4 regions of the Enterobacter sp. RHBSTW-00175 genome follow, and region 1 is predicted to be linked to each of the others. Evidence: predicted binding sites of a transcription regulator. Region 1 holds the regulator's gene; each other region holds the start of a gene.
The links. Region 1 encodes PurR, which represses purine synthesis genes. Its sites were predicted from a motif close to CANGCAAACGTTTGCNTG; they were not measured.
Positions count from the first base shown of each region.

Region 2: a site for PurR is predicted at 3,419-3,436, ahead of cvpA (colicin V production protein). Genes of this name have one in related genera too.
Region 3: a site for PurR is predicted at 2,097-2,114, ahead of glyA (serine hydroxymethyltransferase). Genes of this name have one in related genera too.
Region 4: a site for PurR is predicted at 3,069-3,086, ahead of pyrD (quinone-dependent dihydroorotate dehydrogenase). Genes of this name have one in related genera too.

Region 1 covers NZ_CP055930.1:4,454,298-4,459,259, forward strand. The annotation lists gene punC (purine nucleoside transporter PunC) at 1-638, opposite strand, end outside; gene punR (DNA-binding transcriptional activator PunR) at 753-1,664, shown strand; gene purR (HTH-type transcriptional repressor PurR) at 1,681-2,706, opposite strand; gene HV107_RS21565 (YnhF family membrane protein) at 3,004-3,093, shown strand; gene HV107_RS21570 (MFS transporter) at 3,259-4,425, shown strand; gene sodB (superoxide dismutase [Fe]) at 4,462-4,962, opposite strand, start outside.
Region 2 covers NZ_CP055930.1:458,630-463,591, forward strand. The annotation lists gene HV107_RS02165 (glycoside hydrolase family 127 protein) at 1-1,137, shown strand, start outside; gene purF (amidophosphoribosyltransferase) at 1,177-2,694, opposite strand; gene cvpA (colicin V production protein) at 2,875-3,363, opposite strand; gene dedD (cell division protein DedD) at 3,551-4,252, opposite strand; gene folC (bifunctional tetrahydrofolate synthase/dihydrofolate synthase) at 4,242-4,962, opposite strand, start outside.
Region 3 covers NZ_CP055930.1:715,483-720,444, forward strand. The annotation lists gene HV107_RS03365 (3-phenylpropionate MFS transporter) at 1-79, opposite strand, end outside; gene HV107_RS03370 (DoxX family protein) at 252-674, shown strand; gene glyA (serine hydroxymethyltransferase) at 727-1,980, opposite strand; gene hmpA (NO-inducible flavohemoprotein) at 2,285-3,475, shown strand; gene glnB (nitrogen regulatory protein P-II) at 3,556-3,894, opposite strand; gene glrR (two-component system response regulator GlrR) at 3,975-4,962, opposite strand, start outside.
Region 4 covers NZ_CP055930.1:3,945,735-3,950,696, forward strand. The annotation lists gene ssuC (aliphatic sulfonate ABC transporter permease SsuC) at 1-250, opposite strand, end outside; gene ssuD (FMNH2-dependent alkanesulfonate monooxygenase) at 260-1,405, opposite strand; gene HV107_RS18790 (sulfonate ABC transporter substrate-binding protein) at 1,402-2,364, opposite strand; gene ssuE (NADPH-dependent FMN reductase) at 2,357-2,932, opposite strand; gene pyrD (quinone-dependent dihydroorotate dehydrogenase) at 3,181-4,191, shown strand; gene zapC (cell division protein ZapC) at 4,358-4,900, shown strand; gene HV107_RS18810 (YcbX family protein) at 4,897-4,962, opposite strand, start outside.

The DNA.
Region 1 (4,962 bases):
TAGATAAGCACGTTGCCGCGGTACGCTTTGGTGCGCAGCAAAGAGGTAAAGGTAATTGGCTTCGCTTCCGGATGTGTCTCTTTTTTATGCGCAGGTTTCAGGGCGAATGCGGGCAGCATCAGCACCAGAGTGATGGCAAACAGGGTGGCGAAAATCGCCTGCCAGTCGAAATGCGCCAGGATCCAACTGCCCAGCAGTGGTGCAAGCGCGGGAGAGAGGCCTACCAGCGGCATAATAGTGGCAAAAATTCGATTGGTCCGTGAAGCCGGATAGTAATCCGTCACCAGCGCCTGCCAGGTGACCGCTGCGGCACAAACGCCGACGGCCTGAACAAAACGCAGCACCAGTAACCAGGTCGCATCGCGTACCCACAACATCCCAAGACAGCCTACGGCAAAAATTGCCAGACCCAGTAACAGCACTGGTTTACGACCAAAACGGTCGGAGAGCGGCCCCCACAGCAGTTGTGCAAAGGCAAAACCGGCGAGGAACAAACTCAGGCTGGCGCTAATGGCCGCGGCAGGCGTTTGCAAATCTTCCTGCATTGCAGCGAATGCGGGTAAGTACATATCGGTAGCTAAAAAGCCCAGCACGCTTAAGCCGCCGAGCCAGACTAGAAAACCTTTCCTGGGTTGCATTGTTTTATTCTCCTTAAGGAGGCAGGGTACGTTGGCGCAGAGTGTAGGGAGTGCAAAGCGGCTTGTGAAACGCTAATATTTGGCGGGTGCATTCAAATTTTTTGCAGGCAGAAAATGTGGTCAGATTATTCTCTTGAAGTTGTGGATGCTGTCGCCCGTAACGGCAGCTTCAGCGGAGCCGCGCAGGAACTACACCGCGTCCCCTCGGCCATTAGCTACACGGTGCGTCAGCTTGAGGAGTGGCTGGCCGTTCCGCTGTTTGAACGCCGCCATCGCGACGTGGAGTTAACGCCTGCCGGGGCGTGGTTTTTGAAAGAAGGGCGTTCTGTTATCAAAAAAATGCAGATCACTCGTGAACAGTGTCAGCAGATTGCTAATGGCTGGCGAGGTCATCTTTCTATTGCGGTGGATAACATCGTAAAACCCGAACGTACCCGGCAGATGATTGTCGATTTTTATCGCCACTTCTCCGATGTCGAGCTGCGGGTATCGCAGGAAGTCTTTAACGGTGTCTGGGATGCGCTGGCAGATGGCAGGGCAGAGATGGCGATCGGCGCAACACAGGCCATACCCGTTGGGGGACGTTACGCATTTCGCGATATGGGAATGTTAAGCTGGAAATGCGTGGTGGCAAGCGATCACCCGCTGGCGGCAATGGCAGGGCCGTTAAGCGATGATACCCTGCGTAACTGGCCATCGCTGGTACTGGAAGATACGTCACGCTCGTTACCCAAGCGTGTGACCTGGCTTCTGGATAACCAGCGACGGGTGATTGCGCCCGACTGGGAATCCTCCGCGACCTGCCTTTCTGCCGGGTTGTGTGTGGCAATGGTGCCGGTCCATTTTGCCAGACCACGAATCGATGCCGGGGAGTGGGTTGCCCTTGAGCTTGAAAACCCATTCCCGGACGCGGCCTGTTGTCTGACCTGGCAGCAAAGTGACGTATCGCCCGCGATGGCCTGGCTGCTGGATTACCTGGGGGACAGTGAAACGCTGAACAGGGAGTGGTTACGGGAGCCAGATTAACTGGCTCCGTACACGATTAACGGCGGTAGTCGCGGAAAGGACCGTCCGCCACGGAGCGACGTTCGATAAGACGCGGGTGGACTTCAATTGACTGCGACTCTTCACGTTTGTTAACGATCCTGTCCATCAGCATGTTGAAGGCTGTTTCACCCAGAGAATCTTTCGGTTGATGAATAGTGGTCAGCGCCGGGGTGAAGAAACGCGCGTTGCGCACGTTGTCATACCCGATCACAGAAATATCCTGCGGTACGCGCAGACCCAGCTCATCGGCAGCACAAAGCGCACCCATCGCCATAATATCGCCACCGCAGAAGACAGCAGTCGGACGATGCGGCTGGGAGACTATTTGCTGCATTGCGCGGTAACCGGATTCAGGCTCAAAGTCACCCTGAACAATCCAGTTTTCTGGAACGGTGATCAGTGCTTCTTCCATGGCTTTCATAAATCCGGCCAGGCGGCCTGCACCGGTGTTGCGCTCCAGTGGACCTGGAATCACGCCAATCTCGCGGTGACCCCGTTCTACCAGATAACGACCGGCCATGTAACCGCCTTCAAAGGCGTTATCGATTACTGAGTCAGTAAAATCGGCGTGCGCTTCACCCCAGTCCATCACCACCATTGGGATGTGACGGTACTCTTCCAGCATGGAGAGCACAGAATCCGGGTATTCGGAACACATGACCAGCAGGCCATCCACGCGTTTTTGCGCCATCATTGACAGATAAGCGCGCTGTTTCTCATGGTTGTTCCATGCGTTACCCAGGATCAGGGTATAGCCTTTCTGGAAGCAGTTTTTCTCGACCGCCTCGATTATCTCTGCGAAATATGCAGCTTCGCTGCTGGTGGCCAGCAAACCAATGGATTTGGTGTGATTAACTTTAAGGCTACGTGCGACCGCGCTTGGCGAATAGTGCAGTTCTTTGATCGCCGCCCAGACGGCATTACGCGTCTCTTCCGCTACAAAACGGGTTTTGTTAATTACATGTGATACGGTTGTAGTGGAAACGTTTGCGCGTTTTGCCACGTCTTTAATTGTTGCCATTAAATGTCACTCCAGACCATATCCTAAGCTCCTGAAAAACTTGAAGGTAAACGTTTGCCTTCTCTCACCCTTATCACGCAATCTGGAATTGCGACACGCCGGGAAAACGACACAGGACGTCAGGAGGGGGTCAATGGCCGGTACGCTAATAAATTTAGCGTGGAATTTTGTCCTATCTTGATGAAAAGGGGAAGAGCAAAAGTGGATATCAGTTTAAATCCAAGAAGATTTTTGACGTAAACTGTGTAAAAATGAGCAAGCTCACTTTTCGTAAGGTGATTAAAAGGAGAAAAATTGATGAGTACCGATCTTAAGTTTTCGCTGACGACCACCGTTATCGTGCTGGCACTGATTGTTGCAGCTGGTCTGACGGCTGTATTGCACTGATTTACGCGGGGGGAGAGTTCTCTCCCTCCACATTCCTCGCTGATTGTTACTTCTCCGGCAATAATCTTTTGCCAAATTGTTAACTTCTCATTTTTTGTGATTGGTGTCATGCTTTTTGCTTCTTTGTTCTGTGTCGCGGTACGACACGGCATCCGGAGTTGACTCATGAAAATCAATTATCCTCTGCTGGCCCTGGCGATTGGCGCTTTTGGGATTGGCACCACCGAATTTTCCCCGATGGGGTTATTGCCTGTTATCGCCCGGGGTGTAGACGTCTCTATCCCGGCGGCCGGTATGCTGATTAGCGCCTACGCGATTGGCGTGATGGTAGGGGCACCGTTAATGACGTTGCTGCTTTCACACCGTGCGCGCCGTAATGCGCTGATTTTCCTGATGGCTATTTTTACCCTGGGGAATGTGCTTTCCGCGCTTTCACCGGATTACACCACGCTGATGTTGTCACGTATCCTGACCAGCCTTAACCACGGTGCCTTCTTCGGACTGGGCTCGGTGGTTGCAGCAAGCGTTGTACCTAAACATAAGCAGGCCAGCGCCGTGGCAACCATGTTTATGGGTCTGACCATTGCCAACATCGGCGGTGTACCTGCGGCCACGTGGCTGGGTGAAGCGATCGGCTGGCGTATGTCGTTCCTGGCAACCGCTGCACTGGGCGTGATTGCTATGGTCGCACTGTTCTTCTCGTTGCCAAAAGGCAGCGCAGGCGAACGCCCTGATGTACGCAAAGAGCTGTCCGTGCTGGTTCGTCCTCAGGTATTGTCTGCACTGCTGACCACCGTGCTGGGGGCTGGGGCGATGTTCACGCTCTATACCTATATTTCGCCCGTGCTGCACGACATTACTCATGCCACGCCGGTCTTTATTACCGCGATGCTGGTGCTGATTGGCGTAGGGTTCTCTATCGGTAACTACCTGGGCGGTAAGCTGGCAGACCGTTCCGTGAGTGGCACGCTGAAAGGCTTCTTAACGCTGCTGATTGTCATCATGGTGGCCATTCCGTGGCTGGCGCGTAACGAAATTGGCGCAGCCATTGCGATGGTGGTATGGGGTGCGGCGACCTTTGCCGTGGTTCCGCCGTTGCAGATGCGGGTAATGCGTGTGGCGCATGAAGCGCCAGGACTCTCTTCATCCGTGAATATTGGTGCGTTTAACCTGGGTAATGCACTGGGCGCTGCGGCCGGCGGTGCGGTGATTTCGGGTGGCCTGGGGTACAGCTTTGTGCCGGTAATGGGGGCGATTATTGCGGCTCTGGGGTTACTGCTGGTACTGATGTCGGGTCGTAAACAGCCAGAAACGGCCTGCGCGGCTGAATAATCATAACGCAGAAGGGCGAACCCTTCTGCGTGTCTCTTACGCTGCGAGGTTCTTCGCAACAAATTCCCAGTTAACCAGCGCCCAGAAATGCTCCAGGTAGTTCGGGCGTGCGTTACGGTAATCGATGTAGTAAGCATGTTCCCACACATCGACGGTCATCAGCGGGGTTGCGCTGGTGGTCAGCGGTGTACCCGCGTTGGATGTTGATACGATAGCCAGTTTGCCATCGGCTTCTTTCACAAGCCAGGTCCAGCCAGATCCAAAGTTTTTAATTGCTGCGTCAGTGAATTTCGCTTTGAAATCAGCAAAGCTGCCGAACGAGGTATTGATGGCTGCGGCCAGTTCACTGGTGGGTTCTCCGCCTGCATTAGGTGCCAGGCAGTGCCAGTAAAACGTGTGGTTCCAGACCTGAGCGGCGTTGTTAAACACGCCACCTTCTGAGCTACGCACGATCTCTTCCAGCGTTTTGCCTTCAAAGTCAGTGCCTTTGATCAGGTTGTTCAGGTTGGTGACATACGTCTGGTGATGTTTGCCGTA
Region 2 (4,962 bases), 1.4 Mb from region 1:
ATGGCTGGCCTCGCGCATATCGCGCGCATGACGCACGATGAAGAGAAGCGTCAGAGCTGCCTGCGCATCTGGAACAATATGGTCCAGCGGCGGATGTATATCACCGGCGGTATCGGTTCACAGGGGATCGGGGAAGCGTTTACCAGTGACTACGACCTGCCAAACGACACCGCTTACGGCGAAAGCTGTGCCTCAATCGGCCTAATGATGTTTGCCCGCCGGATGCTGGAAATGGAAGGCGATGCACACTATGCCGATGTCATGGAGCGGGCATTCTACAATACGGTGCTGGGCGGCATGGCCCTGGACGGTAAGCACTTCTTTTACGTTAACCCGCTGGAAACCTACCCGAAAAGCATTCCCCATAACCACATTTATGACCATATCAAACCGGTTCGCCAGCGCTGGCTCGGATGCGCCTGTTGCCCGCCCAATATCGCCCGCACGTTAGTGGCAATCGGCCATTACATTTACACCCCTCGCCCGGATGCGCTGTTCATCAACTTCTACGCCGGTAGCGAGGCGCAATTTACGGTAAATAATCAGACGCTGGCGCTCATTATTGAGGGCAACTACCCGTGGGATGAAGACGTGACAATTCGCTTTACCCATCCCGGGGCCGTGGAGCATACGCTGGCGCTGCGCCTGCCAGAATGGTGTGCAACCCCGCAGGTTCTGGTCAACGGTGAAGCGGACCAGGGTAAAAACATCAAAGGCTATCTGCACCTGCACCGCACATGGCGAGAAGGTGACGTCATTACGCTTCATCTGCCAATGACCATTCGTCGCGTCTACGCCAACCCGCTGGTACGTCATGCTGCTGGTAAAGTGGCAATTCAGCGTGGGCCGTTGGTCTACTGCCTGGAAGAGGCGGATAACGGCGCAGAATTGCATAACCTCACCCTGCCGGAAGCGAGCGCGTTTCGCGAGAAACCGGGCACGGGCGTGCTGAAAGGAAAAGTGTTGCTGCAAGCGGAAGGATTACGTGTTCTGACAGCGCAGGAAGAAAAACCGCTGTACAGCTTTGATACTCGCCAGACGGCGGTGGAAATGCAGACGCTGACGTTTATCCCATGGTTTAGCTGGGCGAACAGAGGAGAAGGAGAAATGCGGATCTGGGTGAATGAAGGCCGTTAAAAAATCGAAGGGCGGCATCAGCGCCGCCCTTCAGGTTTATCAACCTTCGTTGTGCATCTCTAAGCTTTCGAGATCGTTTTGCAGCTGGACGGCTTTCGCATCGTCGTTGCGCAGCGAGTCAAGGTAGTCAAGGTACTGCTGGTCAACGTCTTTAGTTACGTAGATACCATTGAATACGGAGCATTCGAACTGCTGAATATCCGGGTTCTCGGCGCGTACGGCGTCGATCAGATCGGTCAGGTCCTGGAAGATCAGGCCGTCGGCACCGATTATCTGGCGAATTTCGTCCACTTCGCGACCGTGAGCAATCAGCTCATTGGCGGTTGGCATATCGATGCCATACACGTTCGGGAAGCGGATTTCCGGTGCTGCAGAGGCCAGGTACACTTTCTTCGCACCAGCTTCACGCGCCATCTCGATAATCTGCTCAGAGGTCGTACCACGCACGATGGAGTCATCTACCAGCAGCACGTTCTTGTCACGGAACTCAGCACGGTTGGCGTTCAGCTTACGGCGCACGGATTTACGGCGCAGCTGCTGGCCCGGCATGATAAAGGTACGGCCAACGTAACGGTTTTTCACAAAACCCTGACGGTATGGCTTATCCAGAATGCGGGCGATTTCCAGTGCGATATCGCAGGAAGTTTCCGGGATTGGGATAACCACGTCGATATCAAGATCGTCCCACTCGCGGGCAATCTTCTCACCCAGTTTGGTGCCCATGTTCACGCGTGCGCTGTACACAGAAATCTTATCGATGAAGGAGTCAGGACGGGCGAAATAGACGTATTCGAACAGGCATGGGTTGCTGACCGGGTTGTCGGCACACTGACGGGTAAACAGCTGGCCCTTCTCAGTGATGTAAACCGCTTCGCCTGGTGCGACGTCGCGCAGGAACTCAAAGCCCAGGGTATCCAGCGCCACGCTTTCAGAGGCAACCATATATTCAGTACGGCCATCGCCAAGATCGCGCTTGCCGAGCACCAGCGGACGGATACCGTTTGGATCGCGGAAGGCAACCATTCCGTGACCGATAATCATCGCCACACAGGCATACGCGCCACGGATCTGGCGGTTAGTCGCGGCAACGGCGGCAAAGATGTTGTCTGCTTCCAGCGGATAATGGCGGAAGTTATCCAGCTCACTGGCGAAGATATTGAGCAGGATTTCAGAATCAGAAGTCGTGTTAATGTGGCGACGTTTCTCTTCGAACAGCTTTTTACGCAGCTCATGGGCGTTGGTCAGGTTGCCGTTGTGGGCAAGCGTGATGCCGTATGGAGAGTTAACGTAGAAAGGCTGAGCCTCAGAGGCGCTGGAACTGCCAGCAGTAGGATAACGAACGTGACCAATCCCCATATTACCTTGCAGGCGCTGCATATGGCGGGCTTCAAACACATCGTTTACCAGGCCGTTTGCTTTACGTAAACGGAAGCAGTTGTTTGCATCAATGGTGATGATGCCTGCTGCATCCTGTCCACGGTGCTGAAGCACCGATAATGCGTCATAAATAGACTGGTTTACCGGCATGAAACCGGCGATACCGACAATACCGCACATTCGTCTTTTCCTCGTTAAGAGTTTGGTTTAGTAGGCGTAATTGTCGCAGACAGTTTGAACACGGACAGCGCGCGACAACCGGAGCGTACACGTAGTACGCGAGGATTGTGAGCACTGCCCTGGTTCAAAATGGCAAGTAAAATAGCCTAATAAACCAAACTCTAAGCCACATCTCAGAGCTTATGCCCTGGGCAAGAAACTCGACGAGCTTTGCAGATAGTCAAAGAACCATCTGATGATGAAGCTGAACTCTGGAATGAGCTGCGACTTCTGCCAGTCTTCACTTTTTGAGAACCCGGTAAAGGTATCAAGGAAGAACAGTATCGCAGCCACAATCAGCACGCCACGCAACGCCCCGAAACAGATCCCGAGCACCCTGTCCGTTCCTGACAGACCGGTTTTCTCGACCAGCTGACCTATCACGTAATTCACGATAGCGCCGACTAACAGCGTCGCGATAAACAATACCGCGATGGCGATTCCATTTCGGACCAGTTCATCTTCAAAGCCCGTGAACCAGACAGACAGGTAAGTGTAGTAATGACTGGCAACAAAGAAAGCACAACCCCATGTCACCAGCGATAACGCTTCACGTACAAAGCCACGGATCAGGCTAACCAGACAGGAAAAACCAATCACCGCAATGATGGCGTAATCAATCCAGACCATATGTGTCCCACGATTAAACGCCCTGTCATCCAGTTCGGGGCGAATTCTAACAGAAAAAGAAAACGTTTGCGTAGGGATTTCCTTCCCGCGCGTAAATAAAAAAGGCGCTGAAAAAATGTTCAACGCCACAGGCTTTTTACGTCTCTGCGGACGTATGTTTCCCTCACCCCAGGGGGAGAGAGGAAGATCAGTTCGCGCTGTAATTCATCACCACACCGCTCAGACCAGAGATTTGCTTCAGTTCGCCAAGCGATCCTTTCAGCTTATCTTTAGATGCTTCCGGCCCCACGAGAATACGGGTGATTTTACCCTGTACAGGCGTGGAAGGTGAAGTGTAAACCCGATAACCCGCACTGCGCAGTTTACCCACTACCTCATTGACTTTATCGGCATTTTTTAGCGCACCGAGCTGCACAACGTAGGCTTTACCGGTTGGGGCAGCATCCTGCTGAGCCGGTTTTGCCGGAGGCGGTGTTTCTGACGCAGCCGCAAGCTGATCGGTGGTTTTATCACGCTGCGGTTTTGGCTGTGGTTTCTCGACAGGTTTCGGTTTTTCAACAGGCTTAGGCTGCTCAACCGGAACAGGCACAGGATCGATTTCACTGTTGGTGTTCACTGCCAGACGAGAAGGATCGAGCGACGGTGCCGCAGCATCCCCTGCCCGCACCTCTTCAGCCGCACCTTCCGGGGGCTGAGCAGGCAGAGCCTGAGTGGCAGCAGGGGACATATCAGGCTCGTCACGGTCGCCCGGTTTAGGGACCAGCGGGATTGCCGCGAATTCGTCCTGATAATGCTTTTTCTGCCCGTCGAGCAAACCGGGGAGAATAATCACCCCCAGCGCAACAAGCACAATGGTTCCTGTTAAACGGTTCTGAAACTTACTCGCCACCGGTTCTCCCCGCGTCCATCACTTCCATGACATGTGCTACGGTGTGGAACGACCCACACACCAGCACGGTATCTTCTGGGTTAGCATCTGCCATCGCAGCTTCCCAGGCCAGCGCCACGCTTTTATAGATTTCGCCTTTGCCGAGATGTTCCATCAACTGTTCGGCAGTGGCGCCACGTGGCCCCTCCAGTGGAGCACAATACCAGCAATCGACCACAGTCTCCATGCAGGCCAGCGTGCCAGCGATATCTTTATCATGAAGCATACCGATAACCGCCAGGACGCGCCCGGTTTTTGGTAACGATTTAAGACGTCCGGCAAGATATGCTGCCGCATGAGGGTTATGCGCCACATCCAGGATCACGCGCGGTGACTCACTGACAATCTGGAAACGCCCGGGCAGAACCGCATTCCGGATGCCGTCGCGAATCGCCTGTTCACTAACGTTCAGTCCACTGGCACGCAGCGCTGCCAGTGCGGTTGCCGCATTCGGCTGCGGCACCTGCGGCAGCGGCAGGTTTTCCAGCGCACCCTGAGCATCGCTGAAATGCCAGCCGTTTTCCTGCACCTCGTACTGCCAGTCAACCCCGCGACGCAGTAGCACAGCGCCCTTCTCTTTCGCAACGTCAGCAATGGTGTGCGGCATATCCGGCTCGCCTACTACAGCAGGCCTGTTAGCGCGGAAAATACCGGCTTTCTCGCGGCCAATG
Region 3 (4,962 bases), 1.6 Mb from region 1:
AGAAAGGCAGGAAAATACCGTAGCTAAAAAAGTAGGTGAAATAGCTGAGCGCCAGCCAGCGTGTGGAATGCAAAACCATGAATCCCTCCTGAAATGGAGGCGATAGTCTGGCGTTAATCCCCGACTTTAGCAAGTCATTAGCGTGCTATAAATTAACGATAAATTAACATCAGTGAGAGCCGGATAGCGTATGGCGAGAGCGGGAAAATTGTATTACGTTTAAACTACATCGCATGCAGAGGTCGTTTGCCATGAACAGCTTACGTTATTTCGATTTCGGCTCCTCACGCTCCTTCCTGTTATTGATTGCCCGTATCGCCATCGTTGTCCTGTTTATTATTTTTGGCTATCCCAAACTGACGGGGTTTAGCGGCACCGTTCAATATATGACCTCGCTCGGCGCCCCCATGCCCACGCTGGCGGCCATTATCGCGGTGGTGATGGAAGTCCCCGCAGCTATTCTTATCGTGCTGGGTTTTTACACTCGCCCTATTGCCGTGCTGTTTATTTTCTACACGCTGGGAACGGCGGTGATTGGTCATCACTACTGGGATATGACCGGTGATGCCGTGGTGCCGAATATGATTAATTTCTACAAGAACGTCAGTATTGCTGGTGCATTTATTTTGCTGGCGATAACCGGCCCTGGCGCAATATCCCTCGACAGGCGTTAAACAAAAAAAAGGCCGCAATCGCGGCCTTTTTACTTTCTGCAAAGCAGAGGGATTATGCGTATACCGGGAAGCGCGCGCAGATATCCAGAACTTTACCTTTAACGCGCTCGATTACCGCTTCGTCATTGATATTGTCCAGAACGTCACACATCCAGCCAGCCAGCTCTTTCACTTCGGCTTCTTTAAAGCCACGGCGAGTCACAGCCGGAGAACCGATACGGATACCGGAGGTCACAAACGGGCTCTTCGGATCGTTTGGTACGCTGTTTTTGTTCACGGTGATGTTGGCGCGGCCCAGGGCTGCGTCAGCTTCTTTACCGGTCAGGTTTTTATCAACCAGATCCAGCAGGAACAGGTGGTTTTCAGTGCCGCCAGAAACCACTTTATAGCCACGGCTCAGGAACACTTCCACCATCGCTTTAGCGTTTTTAGCAACCTGCTGCTGGTAAACCTTGAACTCAGGTTCCATCGCTTCTTTCAGCGCAACCGCTTTACCCGCGATGACGTGCATCAGTGGGCCACCCTGCGCGCTTGGGAACACAGCAGAGTTCAGTTTTTTGTACAGCTCTTCATCGCCGCCCTTCGCCAGGATCAGGCCGCCGCGCGGACCCGCCAGGGTTTTGTGGGTGGTGGTGGTCACGACGTGAGCGTGAGGAACCGGGTTCGGGTAAACGTCTGCGGCAATCAGACCGGCAACGTGCGCCATATCCACGAACAGATATGCACCGATGCTGTCAGCGATTTCACGCATTTTTGCCCAGTCAACCACGCCAGAGTATGCAGAGAAGCCACCGATGATCATCTTCGGTTTGTGGGTCTGAGCCAGCTTCGCCATCTCTTCGTAGTCAATTTTACCTGACTCATCAATACCATAAGGCACGATGTTGTACAGTTTGCCAGAGAAGTTAACCGGGGAACCGTGAGTCAGGTGACCGCCTTGCGCCAGGTTCATACCCAGAACGGTATCACCCGGTTGCAGCAGCGCGGTGTAAACCGCGAAGTTAGCCTGGGAGCCTGAGTGCGGCTGCACGTTAGCGTAGTCTGCACCAAACAGCGCTTTTGCGCGGTCGATAGCCAGTTGCTCAACGATATCAACGTATTCGCAACCGCCGTAGTAGCGCTTGCCCGGGTAACCTTCAGCATATTTGTTGGTCAGCTGAGAACCCTGCGCCTGCATAACGCGCGGGCTGGTGTAGTTCTCGGAGGCGATCAGTTCGATGTGCTCTTCCTGACGTACTTTTTCCTGCTCCATAGCCTGCCACAGTTCGGCATCATAATCGGCAATGTTCATTTCACGCTTTAACATCCGCATCTCCTGACTCAGCTAACAATAAAATTTTGGCCTGAAAAGGCAGTCCTGTTGGACGACGGGCAACAGTATAACTGATTAGTTCTGTGATAACAGGTCTTGACAAACGATTTTACGCAAACGTTTTCCTCCACGCCACGCAAGGGTTTGAGGAATAAAGCTCTCACTATTTTCAACGGATTTCTTTTCAGGTTTGTGATGCATATTTTTCACGATGCAAAGAACCATTTACAACGCAGGGGTACTTTCTATAAGATGCATTTAAAATACATCATTAAAGTAACATCTAAAGGACGCGCTCATGCTCGACGCTCAAACCATCGCTACTGTTAAGGCTACTATTCCCCTGCTGGTTGAAACCGGCCCTAAACTCACCGCCCATTTCTACGATCGTATGTTTACGCATAACCCGGAGCTCAAAGAGATTTTCAACATGAGCAACCAGCGTAACGGCGATCAGCGCGAAGCGTTGTTTAACGCTATCGCCGCATATGCCAGCAATATTGAAAACCTGGCGGCGCTGCTGCCTGCGGTAGAGAAAATTGCACAGAAACATACCAGCTTCCAGATCAAGCCAGAGCAATACAACATCGTTGGCGGTCACCTGCTGGCAACGCTCGATGAGATGTTCAGCCCGGGTCAGGAAGTACTGGACGCCTGGGGTAAAGCCTACGGCGTGCTGGCAGGTGTCTTTATTAACCGCGAAGCGCAGATCTACAGTGAAAACGCCAGTAAAAATGGCGGCTGGGAAGGCACTCGCGCATTCCGTATTGTCGAAAAAACGCCACGCAGCGCACTGATTACCAGCTTCGAATTCGAACCTGTGGATGGCCAACCAGTGGCAGATTATCAGCCGGGTCAGTATCTGGGCGTGTGGCTGAAACCAGAAGGTTTCCCGCACCAGGAGATCCGCCAGTACTCTCTGACTCGTAAGCCTGACGGTAAAGGCTACCGCATTGCCGTGAAACGCGAAGATGGCGGTCAGGTTTCCAGCTGGCTGCATAACAATGCCAGCGTGGGTGATGTGGTGCATCTGGCCGCGCCTGCGGGTGATTTCTTTATGGCCGTTGACGCCAATACCCCGGTTACGCTGATTTCCGCAGGTGTTGGTCAAACACCAATGCTGGCGATGCTGGATACGCTGGCGAAAGCGAGCCACAGCGCGCAGGTGAACTGGTTCCACGCCGCAGAAAATGGTGACGTTCATGCGTTTGCGGATGAAGTGAAAACGCTGGCGGCAGATCTGCCACGCTTTAGCGCGCACACCTGGTATCGCCTGCCAACTGAAGCCGATCGCGCGGCTGCTCGCTTCGACAGCGAAGGTTTGATTGATTTAAGCCAGCATGAAGGGGCGTTCAGCGCACCGGATATGCAGTTCTATGTGTGTGGCCCGGTGGCATTTATGCAGTATGCGGCGAAGCAGTTGGTTGAGCTGGGTGTGAATAAAGACAGCATTCATTATGAGTGCTTCGGCCCGCATAAGGTGCTGTAATCGCCCGGCGGCGCTGTACTTGCACGGGCCTGTGAGAGGTATTGCAGGCCGGGTAAGCACAGCGCCACCCGGCAAGAAAATTAAATTGCGGCGTCGTCTTCTTCACCGGTACGGATACGGATCACGCGCGCCACGTCAAAGACGAAAATTTTACCGTCGCCAATTTTGCCCGTCTGCGCCGTGCGGATAATGGTATCCACACACGTATCCACGATGTCATCGCTCACCACGATTTCGATTTTCACTTTTGGCAGAAAGTCCACCATGTACTCCGCACCACGGTACAGTTCGGTGTGGCCTTTCTGGCGACCAAAACCTTTCACTTCTGTTACGGTCATCCCGGTGATGCCGACTTCAGCCAGCGCTTCACGTACATCATCCAGTTTGAAAGGTTTAATAATCGCATCAATCTTTTTCATGGTGGGTCCTTAAACTCTTGCCAGTAAGCTGCCTCGTAATCGGTTGCTCACAGTATCATATTCATTCGGTTTTTGCGGTACTACTCTTTAAAATCGTTTGCTTCCAGCTCGTGTCGCGACAGCAGTTTGTAGAATTCGGTGCGGTTACGCCCTGCCATTCGCGCCGCGTGGGTCACGTTGCCTTTGGTAATTTGCAGCAGCTTACGCAAATAGTTCAGCTCGAACTGGTTACGCGCTTCTGCAAAGGTCGGCAGTGCCGTATTTTCCCCTTCGAGTGCCTGCTCCACCAGCGCATCGCTGATCACCGGCGACGAAGTGAGCGCCACACACTGCTCGATAACGTTGACCAACTGGCGCACGTTTCCCGGCCAGCTGGCGGTCATCAGGCGCTTCATGGCATCGGTAGAAAAAGCACGCACGAAGGGTTTATGACGATCGGCAGACTGGCGCAGTAAATGGTTAGCCAGCAGCGGAATATCTTCCGCACGTTCGGCAAGCGCGGGGATTTTCAGGTTCACGACGTTCAGACGGTAGTAAAGGTCTTCACGGAACTCGTTACGCGCCATCACTTTCGGCAAATCACGGTGCGTCGCTGAAATGATACGCACGTTGATGTCGATATCGCGGTTACTGCCGAGCGGGCGCACTTTACGCTCCTGCAACACGCGCAACAGTTTGACCTGCAACGGCGCAGGCATATCGCCAATTTCGTCAAGAAATAGCGTGCCGCCTTCTGCGGCCTGGAACAGCCCTTCCCTGCTACTCACCGCACCGGTAAAGGCCCCGCGCGCATGACCAAACAGCTCAGACTCCAGCAGCTGTTCCGGCAGTGCGCCACAGTTAATGGCGATAAAAGCGTTTTTACTGCGCGGGCTGGCATTGTGGATGGCCTGCGCCAGGATCTCTTTCCCGGTTCCGCTCTGGCCATTAATCAGCACGCTGACGTCAGACTGCGCCACCATCCGTGCCTGTTCGAGCAGGCGTAACATAACGGGGCTGCGGGTCACGATAGATTCCCGCCATGCTTCATCACCAGAAGGTGCGGAGTGTTCAAGCGCGCTGTCGATG
Region 4 (4,962 bases), 510 kb from region 1:
CGAGCGTCAGGCCGATGCTCCCGCCAATCGAAAAGCCAATCACCGCACGCCAGGAGCTGATAGCCAGGTGTTGCCATAGTTCGCCACTCACGCTGAGTGACCAGAACGCTTCTACGACGCCCTCCGGGGAGGGCAAAATGCGGCTCGATAACCAGCCGGTTGTAGAGGCCAGTTGCCAGAGCGCCACAATGCCGACGGGCAAAAACCAGGGAGCGGCACGCAGCAGCCATTTTTGTGCAGTAACAGACATCGGCGCTCCTTAGCTTTGCGCAGCTTTTCGCGGAATAAACTCATTGGCGACCGCTTCGCCCTGAAGCTGGAGCGGGCGAGGCTGCGGAATTTCCGGGATGGCGACATCCAGATGCGGGAATAACAACTCTCCCACTTTGTATGCCTCCTCCAGATGCGGATAACCGGAGAGAATAAAGCTGTCGATACCCAGTTCAGCATACTCATTGATGCGTGCCGCGACGGTCGGGCCATCGCCTACCAGCGCGGTGCCTGCGCCGCCGCGAACCAGGCCCACTCCCGCCCACAGATTGGGGCTAATCTCCAGATTTTCGCGCTTGCCGTTATGCAAAGATGCCATCCGGTGCTGGCCCACGGAATCCGTTTTGGCGAAGGCAGCCTGCGCTCTGGCGATGGTGTCCTCATCCAGATGCGAGATCAGCCGGTTGGCCGCCTGCCAGGCTTCCGCATTCGTTTCGCGCACAATCACGTGCAGGCGAATACCAAAACGTACTTTGCGACCATGCGCCGCCGCTTTGGCGCGCACCTGAGCTATTTTTTCTTTAACCAGCTCTGGTGGCTCGCCCCAGGTCAGATAGAGATCGACCTGTTCTGCGGCCAGATCCTGCGCGACATCGGAAGAACCGCCAAAATAGAGCGGTGGGCGCGGCTGCTGCACCGGCGGGAAATAGAGTTTCGCATCCCGAACGTGAACATGTTTGCCGTCATAGGTGACGGTATCCCCTTCCAGCAGGCGTCGCCATACGTGGGTAAATTCCGCCGAAGCTTCATAACGTTCAGTGTGATCCAGAAAAACGCCATCACCCGCCAGCTCCTGCGGATCGCTTCCGGTCACCAGGTTAAACAGGGCGCGCCCATTGGAAAGTCTGTCCAGCGTGGCGGCCTGACGTGCTGCCACGGTAGGGGAGACCACGCTCGGGCGCAGCGCGACCAGGAATTTCAAACGCTGAGTCACCGGGATCATCGACGCGGCCACCAGCCAGGCATCTTCACAGGAACGCCCGGTAGGGATCAGCACACCGGTAAAACCGATGCGGTCTGCTGCCTGGGCTATCTGCTGCAAATAGCCGTGATCGACCGGGCGGGAACCCTCTTCTGTACCAAGATAGTGTCCATCACCATGGGTGGGTAAAAACCAGAAAAGATTCAGACTCATGATTTCGTTCCTTGTGTCGCAGTGGGTTGCCAGATGCGATCGCGTATATTCACCTGTTTTGGAACAAGGTGGTTTTGATAAAAGAGATCGGCGGTTTGTTGCTGAAGCGCTGCCACGTGTGCGTCGACAGGCTTAATGGTGGTGGGTGGACGGTGATCCAGGTAGCTGGCAATAACCGGTTCAGGCAATCCCATGGTTTTGGCCAGCAACGTGATACTTTCCTGGCGCTGGCTTTGCGTCAGTGCATCCGCCTGGGTAAAGGTGTCGAGAACACCCTGAACAAAAGCACCGTTCTTTTCCGCATATGGACGCGCGGCAAGATAGAATGATCCGGTCTGTTTCAGCGTGCTGCCGTCTTTAAGCACCCGCACGCCACCCTGAAGTAACGCCGCCGAGTAATACGGATCCCAGATTGCCCATGCATCAACGTTGCCCTGCTGGAACGCCGCACGGGCATCGGCAGGAGTCAGATAAACCGGTTGAATATCGGTGAATTTAAGCCCGGCCTCCTGCAATGCGCGCAGCAGCAGGTTATGCGAGCTGGAACCTTTCTGGAACGCCACTTTATGACCTTTAAGTTCAGCAACGTTCTTAATGGCGCTATTTTCTGGTACCAGAATCACTTCCGCTTTCGGCTTGGGCGGCTCTACACCGACATACACCAGGTCCGCACCGGCAGCCTGCGCGAAAATAGGCGGAATATCGCCGGTACTGCCCAGATCGATACTGCCCACGTTAAGGGCTTCCAGCATCTGTGGCCCGGCCGGGAATTCCACCCAGGAGAAGGTTGTGTTCGGGAAGCGTTTTTCCAGCAACTGATGACTTTTCGCCAACACCATACTGACGCTGCCTTTCTGATAACCAATGCGCAGACTCTCCGGCGCAGTTTCCGCCGAGTGAGCCAGTGCAGAGAGGGTCAGCAACCCAGCCAGTCCTATGCGGGTTAAGTGTTTAAACATGAGCAACTCCTTGCGGCTGGCTAAATGCAGGTACCTGTACATCGCGGCGGTGCAGGGCCTGCCAGAAGGTTTCCAGCGCGCTGTCCAGGCGGGTTTGCAGATTCGGCGTGAAGTGCGGTTTGTGCTGATAGTCGATAACCTGAGAATCATCAGCAAAGACGCCGTGCAGGATCTCCTGTGCTTTTAACGCACTCAGTACCGGTTTCAGGGCGTAATCAACCGCCAGCAAATGTGCAACCGTACCGCCTGTCGCCAGTGGTAGCACCACTTTGCCGTCCAGCGCGCGTTCTGGCAGCAGGTCGAGTAACGTTTTCAGGGCGCCAGAAAAAGAGGCTTTATATATTGGCGTTGCCACAATTAAACCGTCTGCGCCTTTGAGCTGTTCGATCAGAGTTTTGAGCGCCGGGCTGTCAAAGCGGGCATAAAGCAGGTCTTCCGGGGCGAAGTTGTGCAGATTCCAGTGGCACACTTCGATATCCAGGCTATTCAACTTTTCGCGGGCATATTCCAGTAGCGCACTGGAGCGCGAAGGGAAACGTGGACTTCCTGCCAGGGTAATGACACGCATGTTTGCTCCTTATAACTAATTGTTTGCTTTTATCTAACATTCATAACAATTTTCAGGAGTGTGACACCGAGGGGTTATTCCACTAAATGATTTATCCGCAATTTAAATGCCATAAACTGCATAAGAAGTGTGCTGCGAGGGAAACGATTGCGTTTTGCGCGTTTTTTTTGCCGCAGGTCAATTCCCTTTCCGGGCAGGATCGCACATAATCCCCTCCCGGTTTGCACACCGGGAATCCAGGAGAGTTCATGTACTACCCCTTCGTTCGTAAAGCCCTTTTCCAGCTCGATCCTGAGCGCGCTCATGAATTTACATTCCAGCAATTACGCCGTATTACCGGTACGCCACTGGAAGCACTGGTGCGTCAGAACGTGCCGGAAAAACCTGTGCAGTGCATGGGACTGACCTTCAAGAACCCACTGGGCCTGGCGGCCGGGCTGGACAAAAATGGCGAGTGTATTGATGCCCTCGGTGCGATGGGGTTTGGCTCCATTGAAATCGGGACGGTGACGCCGCGCCCACAGCCGGGTAACGATAAACCGCGCCTGTTCCGCCTGGTCGCTGCCGAGGGGCTGATCAACCGTATGGGCTTTAATAACCTTGGTGTTGATCATCTGGTCGAGAACGTCAAAAAATCGCATTTTGACGGTGTATTAGGCATCAATATTGGCAAAAATAAAGATACGCCAGTTGAGCAAGGTAAAGATGACTATCTGATTTGTATGGAAAAAGTCTATGCCTACGCCGGTTATATCGCGGTGAACATTTCTTCACCAAATACCCCGGGGCTGCGTTCTTTACAATATGGCGAAGCGCTTGACGACCTGCTTAGTGCCATTAAAAATAAGCAAAATGAGTTGCAGGCGATCCACCATAAATATGTGCCAGTCGCGGTTAAGATCGCCCCGGATCTTTCTCCCGAAGAATTGATCCAGGTTGCTGACAGTTTAGTTCGCCATAATATTGATGGTGTGATTGCAACCAATACTACGCTCGATCGTTCTCTGGTTCAGGGAATGAAAAACTGTGACGAGGCCGGTGGCTTAAGTGGCCGTCCGGTACAATTAAAAAGCACCGAAATTATTCGTGCCTTGTCAGCCGAATTAAACGGACGTCTGCCAATTATTGGTGTGGGTGGTATCGACTCTGTCATCGCAGCGCGCGAGAAGATAGCGGCAGGTGCGACTATCGTGCAAATTTATTCCGGCTTTATTTTTAAAGGCCCACAGTTGATTAAAGAAATCGTTACTCACATCTAATCTTTTCTCCCTTATCAGACAACCAGGGCTTTATTTCCAGCCCTGGTTGTTTTATATTCCGTCATTGTTGCTTATTTAAACATTATGGTCTTTTATTATTGATGTTATAAACGAAGCTACAATCAGGACATTTTTAGAACAGGGCGTTTGGGGACGGGAGAGAAAAATGCGAATTAAACCTGACGATAACTGGCGCTGGTATTTTTGCGATGAGCATGACCGCATGATGCTCGATTTAGCCAATGGTATGTTGTTTCGTTCTCGTTTTGCCCGCCGAATGCTGACCCCTGATGCTTTCGCGCCGTCAGGTTTTTGCGTTGACGATGCCGCACTCTATTTCTCGTTTGAAGAGAAATGCCGCGACCTGGAACTCTCTAAAGAGCAGCGCGCTGAGCTGGTATTAAACGCGCTGGTCGCAATCCGTTTTCTGAAACCGCAGATGCCAAAAAGCTGGCATTTTCAGGCGCATGGCATGAGCTGGGAGCCAGTCACCGGGGACGCCGCCAGCGTCAATCTTAGCGATACCGCCGAAGAGGTGAGTTTGCTGGTGGTAGAGCCTGGCGAAAATGCCGCGCTCTGTTTACTGGCGCAACCCGGCGTGACAATCGCCGGGCGGATGATGCAACTAGGTGACGCAATCAAAGTGATGAACGACAGGCTGAAACCCCAACTGCGTGTTGATACCTTCAGCCTCGAGCAGGCCGTTTAAGCTTCCAGCTGTATCGACGTTTTCGGAATACAGCTGCAACACAAAATGGTGCCGTCATCCCC